3 regions of the Pseudoalteromonas sp. MER144-MNA-CIBAN-0113 genome follow, and region 3 is predicted to be linked to each of the others. Evidence: predicted binding sites of a transcription regulator. Region 3 holds the regulator's gene; each other region holds the start of a gene.
The links. The regulator MetJ, encoded in region 3, represses methionine synthesis genes. The targets are predictions, from matches to a motif close to TAGACGTCTAGACGTCTA.
Positions count from the first base shown of each region.

Region 1: a site for MetJ is predicted at 1,554-1,571, ahead of metK (methionine adenosyltransferase). Genes of this name have one in related genera too.
Region 2: a site for MetJ is predicted at 1,797-1,814, ahead of AAEY57_RS11685 (homoserine O-succinyltransferase). Genes of this name have one in related genera too.

Region 1 is NZ_JBEOOG010000068.1:7,214-12,675, forward strand. Features, by position in the region: gene tkt (transketolase) at 1-1,407, opposite strand, end outside; gene metK (methionine adenosyltransferase) at 1,673-2,824, shown strand; gene AAEY57_RS15210 (hypothetical protein) at 2,964-3,509, shown strand; gene AAEY57_RS15215 (5-formyltetrahydrofolate cyclo-ligase) at 3,528-4,124, shown strand; gene rpiA (ribose-5-phosphate isomerase RpiA) at 4,176-4,829, shown strand; gene serA (phosphoglycerate dehydrogenase) at 4,839-5,462, shown strand, end outside.
Region 2 is NZ_JBEOOG010000040.1:21,831-27,292, reverse strand. Features, by position in the region: gene AAEY57_RS11690 (homocysteine S-methyltransferase family protein) at 1-783, opposite strand, end outside; gene AAEY57_RS11685 (homoserine O-succinyltransferase) at 773-1,720, opposite strand; gene ettA (energy-dependent translational throttle protein EttA) at 1,946-3,619, shown strand; gene AAEY57_RS11675 (PilZ domain-containing protein) at 3,757-4,119, shown strand; gene AAEY57_RS11670 (histone deacetylase family protein) at 4,177-5,085, shown strand; gene AAEY57_RS11665 (AraC family transcriptional regulator) at 5,086-5,462, opposite strand, start outside.
Region 3 is NZ_JBEOOG010000007.1:17,652-23,113, forward strand. Features, by position in the region: gene metB (cystathionine gamma-synthase) at 1-1,228, opposite strand, end outside; gene metJ (met regulon transcriptional regulator MetJ) at 1,427-1,747, shown strand; gene AAEY57_RS03120 (malic enzyme-like NAD(P)-binding protein) at 1,816-3,057, opposite strand; gene rpmE (50S ribosomal protein L31) at 3,583-3,798, opposite strand; gene priA (primosomal protein N') at 4,029-5,462, shown strand, end outside.

The DNA.
Region 1 (5,462 bases), on a different contig from region 3:
TTCACCTAAACCAATTGAATCGTGCGTGTATACAAAAATGCTTGGTTGCTTCATTAATGCAGCCATACGAACCGCATTGCGTGCGTATTCCATAAACATTAAGAACGTTGCACCGTAAGGAATAAAGCCTTTATGAAGTGCAATACCATTCATAATTGCCGACATACCAAACTCACGCACACCGTAGTAAACGTAGTTACCACTTGCATCGTCTGCCGTTAAGCCTTTAGAGCCATCCCAAATTGTTAAGTTTGAACCTGCTAAATCGGCAGAGCCACCCATAAACTCAGGTAGTAACGGGCCAAACGCGTTTAATGCATTTTGCGACGCTTTACGTGATGCAGGGTTTGCAGGGTTTGCTTGTAGCTCTTCAATGTACGCTTGTGACTTTTCAGCCCAATCAGCAGGTAATTCTGAATGTGTACGGCGTTTGTATTCTGCTGCAAGCTCTGGGTATGCTTTTTCGTATGCGGCAAATTTTTCGTCCCAGCTTGCTTCAAGCTGTTGACCTTTTTCTTTGTTATCCCACTGTGCATAAATATCTTCAGGGATTTCAAATGCATCGCCCGTCCAACCTAAAAACTCGCGAGATGCTTTAATTTCGTCATCACCTAGTGGTGCACCATGACAGTCGTGGCTACCTGATTTATTAGGTGAGCCATATCCAATTACTGTTTTACAACAAATTAGTGTTGGTTTGTCGGTCACGCTTTTTGCTTCGCTAATTGCAGCACTTACAGCATCGCTATCGTGGCCATCAACGTCGCTAATTACATGCCAGCCGTATGCTTTAAAACGTGCTGGTGTGTCATCGCTAAACCAGCCTTCAACTTCACCGTCGATTGAAATGCCGTTGTCATCCCAAAATGCCACTAACTTGCCTAGGCCTAATGTACCAGCAAGCGAACAGGCTTCATGAGAAATACCTTCCATTAAACAACCATCACCCATAAATGCGTAAGTGTGGTGATCAACAATGTCATGGCCTTCACGGTTAAATTGAGCGGCTAATGCTTTTTCAGCAATTGCCATACCTACGGCATTTGTGATCCCTTGACCTAATGGACCCGTAGTAGTCTCGATTCCTGGCGCATATCCATATTCTGGGTGGCCTGGTGTTTTAGAGTGCATTTGGCGGAAGTTTTTAATTTCGTCCAGTGGTAAATCATAACCACTTAAATGCAATAGAGAATAAATTAGCATTGAACCGTGACCATTTGAGAGTATAAATCGATCTCGGTCAGCCCACTCTGGATTTGTTGGGTTATGTTTTAGATAATCGCGCCATAATACTTCTGCGATATCAGCCATGCCCATAGGGGCTCCAGGGTGACCAGATTTGGCCTTTTGTACTGCGTCCATTGACAAGACGCGAATAGCATTTGCAAGTTCTTTGCGAGATGGCATGAATTCTCCTACCTTTATATGTATTTGCGCGGGTATTTATATACCTCCATTCTTACTTATTGTAGGGGCTGTGTGCAATTAAAAACCCATAAAAATAGGACATTATGAATATTTTTTAAGAACCATTTACTATTAGATATTTTATTTAGACGTCTAGGCGTAAAAAAACTATGCAAGTTCACTTGTTTTAGATAAAATACGCGCCTTAATTTTTTAGCGCTAATACCGACGTTTGTGAAGCGCAATATTTGTGAGCATAATTACAATGGCAAAACATTTATTTACTTCTGAATCTGTTTCTGAAGGTCATCCGGATAAAATCGCCGATCAAATTTCTGATGCGGTACTTGATGCTATCCTAGAGCAAGACTCTCATGCCCGTGTAGCGTGTGAAACTTACGTTAAAACCGGTATGGTTATGGTTGGTGGTGAAATCACTACTAGCGCATGGGTTGATATCGAAGAAATTACACGTAAAACAGTACGTGAAATTGGTTACACACACTCAGATATGGGCTTTGATGCCGATTCGTGTGCAATTTTAAACACTATTGGTAAACAGTCTCCAGACATAAATCAAGGTGTTGACCGTACAAGCCCTGAAGAGCAAGGCGCTGGCGACCAAGGCTTAATGTTTGGTTACGCATGTAACGAAACTGAAGTATTAATGCCTGCTCCAATTACTTATTCTCACCGTTTAGTGCAGCGTCAAGCTGAAGTTCGTAAAAGCGGCGAGCTTAACTGGTTACGTCCAGATGCAAAATCACAAGTTACATTTGCATACGAAAATGGCAAGCCAGTAGGTATTGATGCCGTCGTACTTTCTACTCAGCACAGCGAAGATGTATCGCAAAATGACTTAGTAGAAGCGGTAATGGAAACAATTATTAAGCCAGTACTTCCTGCTGAGCTTATTACTAGCGCAACTAAATTTTTCATTAACCCAACGGGTCGTTTTGTTATTGGTGGCCCAATGGGTGACTGTGGTTTAACTGGTCGTAAAATCATTGTAGATACATACGGTGGCATGGCTCGTCACGGTGGTGGTGCTTTCTCTGGTAAAGATCCATCAAAAGTTGACCGCTCAGCGGCTTATGCTGCACGTTACGTTGCTAAAAACATTGTTGCTGCAGGCCTTGCTGATAAGTGTGAACTTCAAGTGTCTTACGCTATTGGTGTTGCAGAGCCTACTTCTATCAGTGTTGAAACATTTGGCACAGGTAAATTAGAAGAAGCGCGTTTAATTGAACTTATTCGTGAACACTTTGACTTACGCCCTTACGGTCTAATTCAAATGCTTGACCTTGAGCGCCCTATTTATCTTCCAACAGCGGCTTACGGCCACTTTGGTCGTGACGAATTCCCATGGGAACGCACAGATAAAGCAGACGCACTTCGTGCAGCAGCTGGGCTATAAGCCACTTAGCTAATATTTAAACGGCCCTTTTTAGGGCCGTTTTGCTATGTGTATTAAGTTAGTCGTAAAACAGTCTCGAACTGTTTAACATTTTAGGTATATACTCTGCTTATACAATAAAGCGTATTAGGGATAAAAAATGGCCGACAATTTTCGTGTTATATTTGTAGGACTTGCAGAAGGTGCAGACAGCCAAGCAGTGACCACTGCACTGACAGAAAAGCTGAAAACCTCGCCAGAAAAAGTGGCTGCTTTTTTTGATGGCAAACCGTTATTTGCCCCTTGCCCCAAAGATAAAGCACTCAAGCAAGCTAAGTTACTTTCAACGCTGGGGATTAAAAGCAAACTTCAGCAAGCTGCCGCTACACAAACGGCACCTCAAACAGCTTACGACAGCCAGCGAGATCAGCGCTTATTTGACGCCCTAGATTACATTACCAGTAGCCTAATTCGCCTTGAAGAAAAACTAGAAGATATTGAGCAACGCCTCCCTGAAGTTGAATTATCATTACCTGATGAAAACAATGAAGTATGGGAAGATGACGATTTAATGCTAGATGAGCCACTCTCTACTGAGCCCAAAAAACGCGGCAACCTTGTTTTATATTCGCTGATTTCTACAGCCGTAATATTGCTTATTGTACTTGCTACGTACTTATTATTTCCTAATTTATTCTCTTTTTAATTACGGTTAAGTTATTTAATGAGTAATAATCGCGCACAAATAAGACACGATATTCGTAAAGCACGTAATAACCTATCAAAAAACCAGCAAGAATTAGCCGCCGAATCGCTTAAAGTGAATTTTATTCAACACTTAAAAAGCATAAATCCGGCCAAAAAAAGCCATATCGCGCTTTATTTAAGTAATGATGGAGAATTAGATACATCATTGTTAATTAATGAATTATGGAACACTGACCAGGCTATTTACCTGCCCATAATCCATCCATTTAATGGGGCTAATTTACTATTTCAACGCTATGAAAAAAACTCACCCATGAGAGCAAATCGCTATGGTATCTTGGAGCCTAAGCTGAATTGCTCTCAAATATGCCCATTACCTGAGCTTGATTACGTTTTAATGCCATTAGTGGCATTTGATAAATTTGGTAATCGCCTTGGAATGGGAGGTGGGTTTTACGATAGAACATTCGCACGTTTATACGAACAACATTGGCAACAACCGCAACTTATTGGCCTCGCACATGCGTGCCAACAAGTCGATGAGTTACCGATTGAATCGTGGGATGTACCACTAAAAACGATCATAACACCCGATAAAACCTACTGTTGGTAACAACTAATCTTGTAAACTAACAGCTATTTTGACACCAATGAGCAGACAACAATGACACAAGATGAATTAAAAAAAGCAGCTGCGTGGGCTGCACTCGAGTTTGTAAAAGAAAACACCATAGTAGGTGTAGGTACAGGCTCAACCGTTAATCACTTTATTGATGCCCTAGGCACAGTTAAAGACACCATCGTTGGTGCAGTATCAAGTTCAGAAGCATCTACAGCACGCTTAAAAGAGCTTGGCATAGAAGTGTTTGAGCTTAACGATGTAGCGGCACTCGACGTATACGTTGATGGCGCAGATGAAATTAACGCCCTAAACGAAATGATTAAAGGCGGCGGAGCGGCGCTTACCCGTGAAAAAATAGTAGCAGCAGTAGCGAAACAGTTTGTGTGCATTGTAGATGATACAAAACTAGTCGATACCCTAGGAGACTTCCCTCTTCCGGTTGAAGTTATTCCGATGGCACGTAGCTACGTTGCCCGTGAATTATTAAAACTAGGTGGTGATCCTGTGTATCGCCAAGGTGTAGTAACCGATAACGGCAACGTTATTTTAGATGTACATAATTTAAAAATTACCCATGCTAAACAGCTTGAAACACAAATAAATCAAATTGTTGGCGTAGTTACCAACGGCCTATTTGCAGAGCGCGGTGCTGATAAAGTGATTATCGGCACTAAAAATGGGCCACAAATTAAATAGGATATGGTTATGAGTAAGGTATCGTTAGCAAAAGACAAAATTAAAATTCTCTTGCTTGAAGGTGTTCACCAAAGCGCTGTTGAAACGCTAAAACGTAACGGTTATAGCAATATCGACTACGTTAAAACATCGTTGCCAGAGGACGAACTTATAGAGCGTATTAAAGATGTGCACTTTGTAGGGCTTCGTTCTCGTACTCATATTAACGAATCTGTATTAAACGCAGCTGAAAAGCTAGTCGCTGTAGGTTGCTTTTGTATTGGTACAAACCAAGTAGATTTAAACGCAGCACGTGAGCGCGGTATTGCGGTATTTAATGCCCCGTTTTCAAATACCCGCTCTGTAGCTGAGCTTGTACTTGGTGAAATACTGCTGTTATTACGTGGTATTCCTCAGCGTAATGCCGCTGCCCACCGCGGCGGTTGGTTAAAAACAGCTAATGGCTCGTTTGAAGCGCGCGGTAAAACCTTAGGTATTATTGGTTACGGTCACATTGGTACTCAGCTGGGTATTATGGCTGAAAATATTGGTATGAACGTGGAGTATTACGATATTGAAGACAAACTATCTTTAGGTAATGCTACACAAGTACATAACTTAACGCAGCTGTTGCAACGCGCTGATATTATTAGC
Region 2 (5,462 bases), on a different contig from region 3:
TTGGCGTAGTAAATCTGGCCCTAGCGCGCAATTTAAGCCAATTGAAAGCGGCTTAATATGGCGAATAGAGTTATAAAATGCTTCGGTGGTTTGCCCTGAAAGCGTGCGGCCTGAGGCGTCGGTGATAGTGCCTGATATCATCACTGGTAATGTACGCCCTGCTTGTTCAAACGCTTCTTCTACCGCGAATGAGGCGGCTTTTGCATTAAGCGTGTCGAATATTGTTTCGATTAAAATAATATCTACACCGCCTTCCATAAGTGCAAGGGTCGACTCCACATACGCAGTCACTAATTTATCAAAGGTGATATTACGATAGCCGGGGTCGTTTACATCCGGCGATAACGAACAGGTTTTAGACGTTGGCCCTAAAACGCCTGCTACATAGCGCGGTTTTTCTGGGGTTTTAGCGCTAAATTCATCACATACAGCACGGGCTAACTTAGCTGACTCTAAATTAACTTCACGGCTTATGCTCGACATGTCGTAATCTTCCATCGAAATGGTAGTCGAGTTAAAGGTGTTGGTTTCGATAATATCGGCACCGGCGGCTAAAAAGCTGCGGTGTATATCAGTAATAATTTCAGGCTTGGTTAGACTTAATAAATCGTTATTACCTTTAATAAGCACGTGCCAATCTTTAAAACGTTCACCCCGGTAGTCTTGCTCTTCAAGCTTATGCGTTTGGATCATGGTTCCCATTGCACCATCTAAAATTAAAATGCGCTGTTTGAGCGTAGCACTTAGCTCTTGATGCTTATTGTTTTGAGGATTACTCGGCATAGTTGTTAGTCCTTACGTCTTGGCTAACTAAGTTAATATCATAGGGTGTGGTTTGGTAAACGTAATAATTTAACCAGTTTGAAAACAGTAAAAACGCGTGACTTTGCCATGTTTTAGACGGTTGCTTGCTGGTATCGTCATCAGGAAAATAGTTTTCGGGCTTTGGCGCATCAGGGCTTTTTTGTAAATCGCGCTCATATTCGGCTTTTAAACTGTCGGCATCGTATTCTGGGTGGCCGGTAATAAATACTTGGCTGCCCGATTTATTTTTAAGTAAATAAGCCCCGACTCGTTCAGAGCCCGCTAATACCACCAGCTCTTCACAAGCGTTTATTTTATCTATATCTATGTGGCCATAACGTGAGTGCGGCACTAAAAAGGTATCGTCAAAGCCGCGGGTAAGTGCACCATGGGCAAAGTAGCATTGATGGGTAAACACCCCACACAGTTTATTTTCTTTTAAATCGCGCTTTAAATTATAACGGTGATATAAAGCCGCGTGGGCAGCCCAGCACGAAAACAAAGTAGAAGTTACATGCTGCTCGGCCCAATCAATAATCACTTTGAATTCTTCCCAATACGCCACTTCTTCATACTCTAAATGTGCCAAAGGCGCACCGGTAATTAATAGTGCATCGTAATTATTTTTTTTCACTTCTGAAAAGTAACGATAAAAGGTATCTAAGTGTTGCTCTGAGTTACTACTGCTACGATGCGTGTCAAGGCGCAGTAGCTCTACATTTACTTGCAGCGGAGAGTTAGCCAACAAGCGAATAAACTGAACTTCGGTTTCTACTTTATTAGGCATAAGATTAAGAATAGCCAAACGCATAGGGCGTATTTCTTGCGTTTTTGCACGCGTTTTTGGCATTACAAACACGTTTTCATGACGTAAACGTGCAATAGCTGGCAATTCGTCTTCTACTGTAATTGGCATTCTTAAAGCTCCTGCTCATAAAAACCGAGAATTAATACGCTCTCATTATGAACAGAATGTGAAAAATATCAACCTCTAGATGTATAGATGTCTAAATGAAATTTATTCACGTGGTTTGTATAAATTGAATATGTACTTTAAAACAGTGCCATTCGTTGACTGTTTCACCTGTGAGCCACTACAATACAGCATTGAAATTTTTATTATTATTTGAAGGCTTCTTCCATGGTTTTACCTGATAAGTTTATATTCTCGATGAGTCGAGTATCTAAGGTTGTACCACCAAAACGCACTATCTTAAAAGATATTTCGTTGCATTTTTTCCCTGGTGCAAAAATTGGTGTGCTAGGTCTAAATGGTTCTGGTAAATCATCATTACTACGCATTATGGCAGGTGTTGATGAAGATTTTGAAGGTGAAGCTCGCCCTCAACCAGGCACTAAAATTGGTTACTTGCCGCAAGAGCCTGTTTTGGACGAAAGCAAAACAGTTCGTGAAATTGTTGAAGAAGCTGTGGGTGAAGTAAAACATGCCCTTAACCGCCTTGACGAAGTGTATAACGAATACGCAATGGAAGGCGCTGACTTTGACGCACTGGCTAAAGAGCAAGGTGAATTAGAAGCGATTATTCAAGCGCATGATGGTCATAATATCGATAACGTATTAGAGCGTGCTGCCGATGCACTTCGTTTACCTGAGTGGGATGCTAAAATTGAGCACCTATCGGGTGGTGAGCGCCGTCGTGTTGCTATTTGTCGTTTGTTACTTGAAAAACCAGATATGCTGATTCTCGATGAACCAACTAACCACTTAGATGCTGAGTCGGTTGCCTGGTTAGAGCGCTTCTTACATGACTACGAAGGCACCGTTGTGGCAGTAACGCATGACCGTTACTTCCTTGATAATGTTGCTGGCTGGATTTTAGAGCTTGACCGTGGTGAAGGTATTCCGTGGGAAGGTAATTACTCGTCTTGGCTTGAGCAAAAAGATGCCCGCTTACAACAAGAGCAAAAATCTGAAAAAGCACGTCAAAAATCAATTGCACAAGAACTTGAATGGGTACGTTCAAACCCTAAAGGTCGTCAAGCTAAGTCAAAAGCACGTATGGCGCAGTTTAGCGAACTACAACAGTCTGATTACCAAAAACGTAACGAAACCAATGAATTGTTTATTCCACCTGGCCCACGTTTAGGTGACCAAGTATTAGAAGTAAACAACTTACATAAAAGCTTTGGCGACCGCGTTTTAATTGATGACTTAAGCTTTAGCATGCCTAAGGGCGCTATTGTGGGTATTATTGGTGCCAATGGTGCAGGTAAATCAACGCTATTTAAAATGTTAAGCGGTGAAGAGCAGCCAGATAGCGGTAATATCAGCATTGGTGAAACAGTGGAACTGGCAACAGTTGATCAGTTCCGTGGCAACATGGATGAAAGCAAAACAGTATTCCAAGAAATCTCTGACGGCCAAGATGTACTAAAAATTGGTAACTTTGAGTTCCCAAGCCGTGCTTATGTTAGCCGTTTTAACTTTAAAGGTAACGATCAACAAAAGTTTGTTAAAGACTTATCTGGTGGTGAGCGCAACCGTTTACACCTAGCTAAGCTGTTAAAAGCAGGCGGCAACGTAGTACTACTGGATGAGCCAACCAATGACTTGGACGTTGAAACATTACGTGCCCTTGAGAATGCTATTTTAGAATTCCCTGGTTGTGTCATGTGTATCTCGCATGACCGTTGGTTCCTTGACCGTATTGCTACACACATTTTAGATTACCGTGACGAAGGCCAAATTAACTTCTTTGATGGTAACTACACTGAGTACGAAGAGTGGCTTAAAAAGACCCTTGGCGCAGAAGCTGCACAGCCCAAGCGTATTAAGTACAAAAAAATTGGCTAGCAGCCACAGTGAATAAGTTAAAAGCCCTGCATTTTATGCGGGGCTTTTTTATACGAGCTATTTTTATCTTTGAGCAAATTGGCGTGTTGGGCATTACCAGCTATGCTTATTATAAATAAAAACTTTATAAGATGATTATGCAAAACCGTCGGCAATTTTCTCGTATTATGTTCTCTACAGCAGCGCAATTGGAAACGGCTAGCTCCCAGTATGCATGTACCCTATTAGATATTTCTTTACATGGTGCACTGATCACTAAAAGCGATGCCTTTACAGGCAACAAAAATGACGAAGCAATATTGCGCTTTACCTTGCCACAAAGCGATATTGAAATAAAAATGCCGGTGGTTATTCGTCATATAGAAGAAAATCATATTGGTCTTAAATGTCATAACATTGATATAGACAGCATTACGCATTTAAAGCGCTTGGTTGAACTAAACCTTGCTGATGAAACATTATTACACCGTGAGCTTGAAACGCTTATTTACCAAACATAAATAGACGCACTGCGTGAAGTTGATTACCATAACCAAAAATAATTAAACGACGCAGATATGAGTCTAAATCCCAATCTACCTTTAGTTTATCATCCTAATTACTCGTTTAGTTTTGATCCCAAACACCGCTTTGTAATGAGTAAATTTGCGCAGCTATACCAGCATGTTAAAACCCTTGGGCTTGCTGGCAGCAATATCATAGAGCCACCACATGGTAGTGTAGAAGAGCTAGAAATAGTACACTGTGAAAACTACATTCACGATTTATGGCATAATCGCCTAGATGAAAAAGCCATGCGCCGTATTGGCTTACCCTGGTCGCAAGCACTAATGAACCGCACATTTACCGCCCCATTAGGGACACTGCAAACTGCGCGTTTAGCGCTTAAAAGTAGTCTTGCGTGCCATTTAGCGGGCGGCACTCACCATGCCCACAGTGATTTTGGCTCGGGTTTTTGTATGGTGAACGATTTAGCTTTTACCGCACAGACGTTAATTCAAAACCGTGAAGTGACTAACGTACTGATTTTTGATTTAGATGTTCACCAAGGTGATGGCACGGCAGCCATGCTGGCTCATCAACCTTATGCGTTTACCTGTTCAATACACTGTGAGAAAAACTTCCCATTTAGAAAGTCCCCTAGCGATTTAGATATTGGTTTAGCCAATAATATGCAAGACGCTGAATACTTAGGTATTGTTGACGATACCCTGCAATTTTTATTACACGAGCTTAACCCGGATCTTGTTTTATACGATGCTGGCGTTGATATTTGGCAAGAGGATGGCTTAGGCAAACTGGATATTAGTTGGCAAGGGATAGAAAAGCGCGATCACTTAGTGCTTAAACGCTGCCTTGCAAATAATACTCCTGTTGCCACTGTGATTGGTGGAGGCTATGACAGAGATCATCAGCGCCTAGCAAAGCGCCATGGCATTGTTATTGAGCAAGCGGCTAGTTTTTAATTATATTTTTAACTGACTTGGCGTAATGCCGGTCCAACGTTTAAATGCACGGCGAAAGTTAGGAATATCATAAAATGCTAAGCGAGTAGCTACTTGTTCATTACCTTGCTGGCACACCCCCAGTAAATGCAGTGCTTTGAGTTTATTTTGCTCATCTTGTAATTGCGAATAACTGACACCATGTTGTTTTAACTTACGTTTAAACGTAGCAGAGCTCATGGCAAAATGCTCAGCAGTACTAACGAGATTATTGTTTGTATTGTGGTAAATGGATAGGCAAACCGCCTCAACAAAAGACAAAGATACATTTTTAGGCAATTGACTTTGCGCTATGCACTGCTGCCACCGCAATGGGCTTGACTCTGGGTTTGAGCACT
Region 3 (5,462 bases):
CCGCGTTTAACTTTGCTGAACCAAATGATTCACTAGCACCACTTTTTGCCGATAGGCCGGGATCGGCTTGTCCTGGGCGCACCAAATTAAATACCCTGTCTAAGTCAGCGAGTAAATCATTTACATCTTCAATACCCACCGAAATACGAATAAGCGTGTCGCCTACTCCGGCTTCTGCACGCGCGGTTGCGTCCATGCCGGCGTGGGTCATAGTCGCAGGGTGACAAATTAAACTTTCTACTCCACCTAATGATTCCGCTAAGCTAAATTCATTTAAGCGCGTTAAAAACGCTGCAGCATCGTTTATATCGCCTTTTATATCAAAGCTAACCATAGCACCAAAGCCAAGCTGCTGCGCCTTAGCTAGCGCATGTTGAGGGTGTGATTCAAGACCTGGGTAGTAAACTTGGGCAACAAACTGGGAGCGTTCTAAATACTGTGCAATGGCGAGTGCACTTTCTTGGTGTTGCCTTAAACGCACGTTTAAAGTACGTAAGCCTCTGAGCGTTAAATAGCTATCAAATGGCGCGCCGGTGATGCCAATGTTATTTGCCCACCACGCTAACTCTTCACCTAACTCAGCAGTCGCTGCGATAACCGCGCCACCAACAACGTCTGAATGGCCATTGATATATTTTGTGGTTGAGTGCACCACAATATCAGCGCCAAACTTAATCGGGTTTTGTAATGCTGGCGATAAAAATGTGTTGTCGGCGGCAACCAGTGCACCACACTGTTTAGCTGTATCAGTTACCGCTTTAATATCTGTTAAGCGTAAAATAGGATTGCTAGGTGTTTCAATCCAAATCAGCTTAGGTTTAATAGCAAGGATGCGTGTCAAACTGTCGCTTTTGGTAAAATCGACCACTTCTAGTTTTAATAAGCCGCGCTTTTCTAGCGAAGTAAATAAGCGATAGCTGCCACCATAACAGTCATGAGGGATCACTAACGTATCGTCACTATTAAGTAATTGTGTTGTTAGGTGAACGGCTGCCATGCCTGTTGCGGTAATAATGCCTTTAGCGCCACCTTCAAGCTCCGTGAGCGCCTCAGCCAAAATGTCACGATTAGGGTTACCACTGCGGCCATAATCATATTGACGCTTTGTATCAAAGTCAGCAAATGAGTAAGTTGTTGATAAATAAAGCGGTGGAACAACCGCACCATGCTGTTTGTCGGCTTCTATTCCACTACGAACAGCAATTGTTGCCTTATTTTTTTCACTCATTTTCGCTACCTTTACTAATTTGGATGTTTAGACGTCTAAAAGGTAGCGCATGCAATTTAAGATGTCAAAACATTTAAATGTCTAGATAGCTAAATAACTAGTATTTGACTATCTTTTTTAAACCGATAGAATTTCACGCATATTTACACGCTTTGATGCTGTGTGAGCAATTTATAATCTGAGGCAACGATACATCTTATGGCTAAATGGAATGGTGAATATATTCACCCATACGCAGAACACGGGAAAAAATCCGAACAAGTAAAGAAGATCACCGTTTCGATCCCGCTAAATGTATTAAAAGTATTAACTGATGAACGTACTCGTCGTCAAATAAACAACTTACGTCATGCAACAAATAGCGAGCTTTTATGCGAAGCGTTTTTGCATGCGTTTACCGGGCAACCGCTGCCTAATGATGATGATTTGCGTAAAGATAACGCAGAAAAAGTACCTGAAGAAGTGAAGAAAATAATGCAAGAAATGGGACTAGAAGTGCCTATTTTAAATGAAGACTAGAAGGGTCTTTATACAAAAAAACCTCAGCAAATGCTGAGGTTTTTTTTGCGCTAATTTATACTTAACAATTACGCCATGTAGTTTTCTGGCATATCAATTTGTGCAACGCCAGAGTCTACCGCCGCCTGCGCAACCGCTTTAGCTATACGTGGTAACAAACGTGGATCCATTGGTTTTGGTATAATATATTTAGCACCAAACTCTAATTTGTCGATGCCTGCGGCAGTAAGCACTTCAGTCGGTACGGGCTCTTTAGCAATACTACGAATTGCTTCTACAGCAGCAATTTTCATCTCGTCGTTTATTTCACTGGCACGTACATCTAACGCACCACGGAAAATAAACGGAAAACACAATACGTTATTAACTTGATTCGGATAATCAGAGCGACCTGTAGCCATAATTAAATCGTTACGTGCAGCGTGTGCTAATTGCGGATCGATTTCAGGATCGGGGTTTGAACAAGCAAATACCACGGGTCTATCAGCCATTAATTTTAAATCTTCAGGGGCTAATAAATTAGGGCCCGATACACCCACAAACACATCGGCATCTTCAATTACATCTTGTAAAGTACGTTTATCGGTATTGTTTGCAAATAATTGCTTATATTCATTCAAGTCATCACGACGCGTATGAATAACTCCTTTGCGATCTAACATATAAATATGTTCACGCAACGCGCCACATTTAATTAAAAGCTCCATACAGGCAACAGCTGCAGCGCCGGCACCTAAACATACAATAATTGCATCTTCAATTGCTTTGCCCTGTACTTCCAGCGCGTTTAGCATACCCGCAGCCGTTACAATAGCCGTACCATGCTGATCATCATGAAAAACAGGAATGCTACAACGCTCTATAAGCGCTTTTTCTATTTCAAAACACTCGGGCGCTTTAATATCTTCTAAATTAATTCCACCAAAAGTGTCGGCAATATTAGCCACCGTGTTAATAAAGTCTTCGGTAGTACGGTGCTTAACTTCAATATCTATAGAGTCTAACCCTGCAAAACGCTTAAATAGTAGCGCTTTACCTTCCATAACGGGTTTTGAAGCCAGTGGACCTAAATTACCTAAGCCTAAAATTGCGGTGCCGTTAGTAATAACCGCAACCATATTTCCTTTACCAGTATATTTGTAGGCATTTGCTGGATCAGCGGCAATTTCACGAACAGGTTCTGCGACACCGGGGCTGTATGCGAGCGCGAGGTCTTTAACCGTCTCAGCGGGCTTGGTCAGCTCAATACTGATTTTACCTGGAACGGGATGGGCATGGTAATGTAGTGCTTGTTCACGAAAATCTGACATAACGCGATTATATCCTGCAATTTAAGTTAAAGTGAGAGGTAGTTTTAATCTACGATACCTTTATTATTTTTAAATTCCAAGCAATATCAGGTCTATCCTGTTATATGCTAGAACTGTTAATTTTAAGTGATTTATCAGCAACTTCCCTAGATTATCCTGACATTTTTAAAATATAAATTCGTCATAAAAATGAAAAACACAGGTACTTTTTGCCCTTGTTCTATTTTTATAAAGCGTATTTTTTAGTCTTAAATTAAAATAGTGAAATACCGAATTTTATTTAACTTTAAACACAAATAACCTCACGTTACCTGCATTTGAGTACCATCTTTAAAGTTTAACAAATAAAAATATAGAGAATATTGGCTGTTTTGTCTGCAAATGTTTATGCATACTCAGAATAAGAACAGGAAATAGTTATGCAAAAAAAATAAATACAAAATTGCTAAGAAAGCAGGTAGGAAAGTAAATTTTGGCCACAAAAAAAGCACCCTAAGGTGCTTTTTTTTACATAGAAACAAAAAATTATTTTTTGCTGCTAAGTGCACCGAAGCGCTTGTTGAAGCGATCAACACGGCCGCCAGTGTCTAAAATCTTTTGCTTACCAGTGTAAAACGGGTGACACGCAGAACATACGTCTAAGTGAATGTCTTTACACAGAGTAGAACGAGTTTCGAATTTGTTTCCGCATGAACAAGTTGCAGAAATTACTTCGTACTTAGGGTGAATACCTTCTTTCATAGGAACCTCTAGTTAAGGCCGCATCGCTCTCCAAACCCGAAGTCTGGCACCATACGTCGTTAAAACAAATTTATTGGTCGCGAATTTTATCCAACAACCCGCACGCACACAAGCTTTAATTACCCTTTTTGCTAAAAAGTCGGCAAACACCTATCCATTACTGATTTGTCGGTAGGCTTTTAATGCTATTTTTAGTACATTAAACCATTACGTTAATTGGTTGAGTTGTTATGCGTTTTGCTGAAGTTGCAATAAAAGTCCCCTTGCCTCGCACCTTTGATTATAAAGTGGATGAGCAATTAGTACCGCTGACTCAATTACAGCCTGGTATGCGCGTGTTAGTCCCTTTTGGTAATCAACGTAAAGTAGCGGTTATTCTTAGCTTAAAAGCGGAAACAGCAGTCCCCGAAGGCAAAATAAAATCTATTATTGAAGTTATTGACGACTCACCGGTGTTATCTGCGCAGCATTTAGAGCTACTGAAATTTACAGCGCGTTATTATTGCTATCCACTCGGTGAAACTATTCATATTGCATTGCCCAGTGCACTGCGCCAAGGTGAGTGCCCTGATAAAACCAGTATAAACATGGTGACATTAAGCGAAAAGGGGGCACTTTTACCGTCTTTAAAAGCTAAAACACAGCTTAATTTGCTTAAGCAATTATCAGCATCCGGTAAATCATCATTAACCGAACTCAAAGCCCTCGGGTTTAATAAAAAAACCATTGATACCCTTTTAGATAAAGAGCTAATAATTCAAACCATTGAGCACGACAATCAATGGCAACATACCTCGCCAACGGTTGGCAGCAAACCCCGTTTAAATAAAGAGCAAGCCATTGCCTGCACTGCAATTAATCAAAGTACGGGGTTTAATAGCTTTTTGCTAGAAGGTGTCACTGGCAGCGGAAAAACCGAAGTTTACCTGCAATGCCTAGAAGAAGTATTAAAACGTGGCGAACAGGCGTTAGTGCTCGTTCCTGAAATCGGGCTAACGCCTCAAACGGTCAATCGTTTTAGACGTCGCTTTCCTGACACCCCTATTATGTTATGGCACTCGGCATTAACCGATAACGAGCGTCTGCAAACATGGCGCTTTTGTGAAAAAGGCAGTTGCGCCATTGTTATAGGTACCCGTTCGAGTATTTTTCTGCCATTTTTAAAGCTCGGGATGATTGTGGTTGATGAGGAGCATGATGCCTCATTTAAACAACAAGACACTTTACGCTATCATGCCCGTGATTTAGCTGCGTATCGTGCCTATCAGCATCAAATTCCACTTATTTTAGGTAGCGCCACGCCAGCACTAGAAACACTGCATAAAGCTATTAATAACAAATACCAGTTGCTTACATTAAGTGAGCGCGCACAAACCGCCACCGATAATCAGTTTAAGCTGCTCGACATGAAAGGTCAGCCTGATAGAGCCGGTATTGCGCATGCCAGTCTTGCAATAATGCGCCAGCACCTGAATAGGGGAAAGCAGGTGATGGTATTTTTAAATCGCCGTGGGTTTTCTCCTACTTTGATTTGTCATGAATGTGGTTGGTTGAGTGAATGTAGCCGATGCAGCACCAGTGCGACTTTTCATAAGGCAATAGGCCAAATGATTTGCCACCATTGTGGCGATCAATATCATGTACCACATCAATGCCCTGACTGT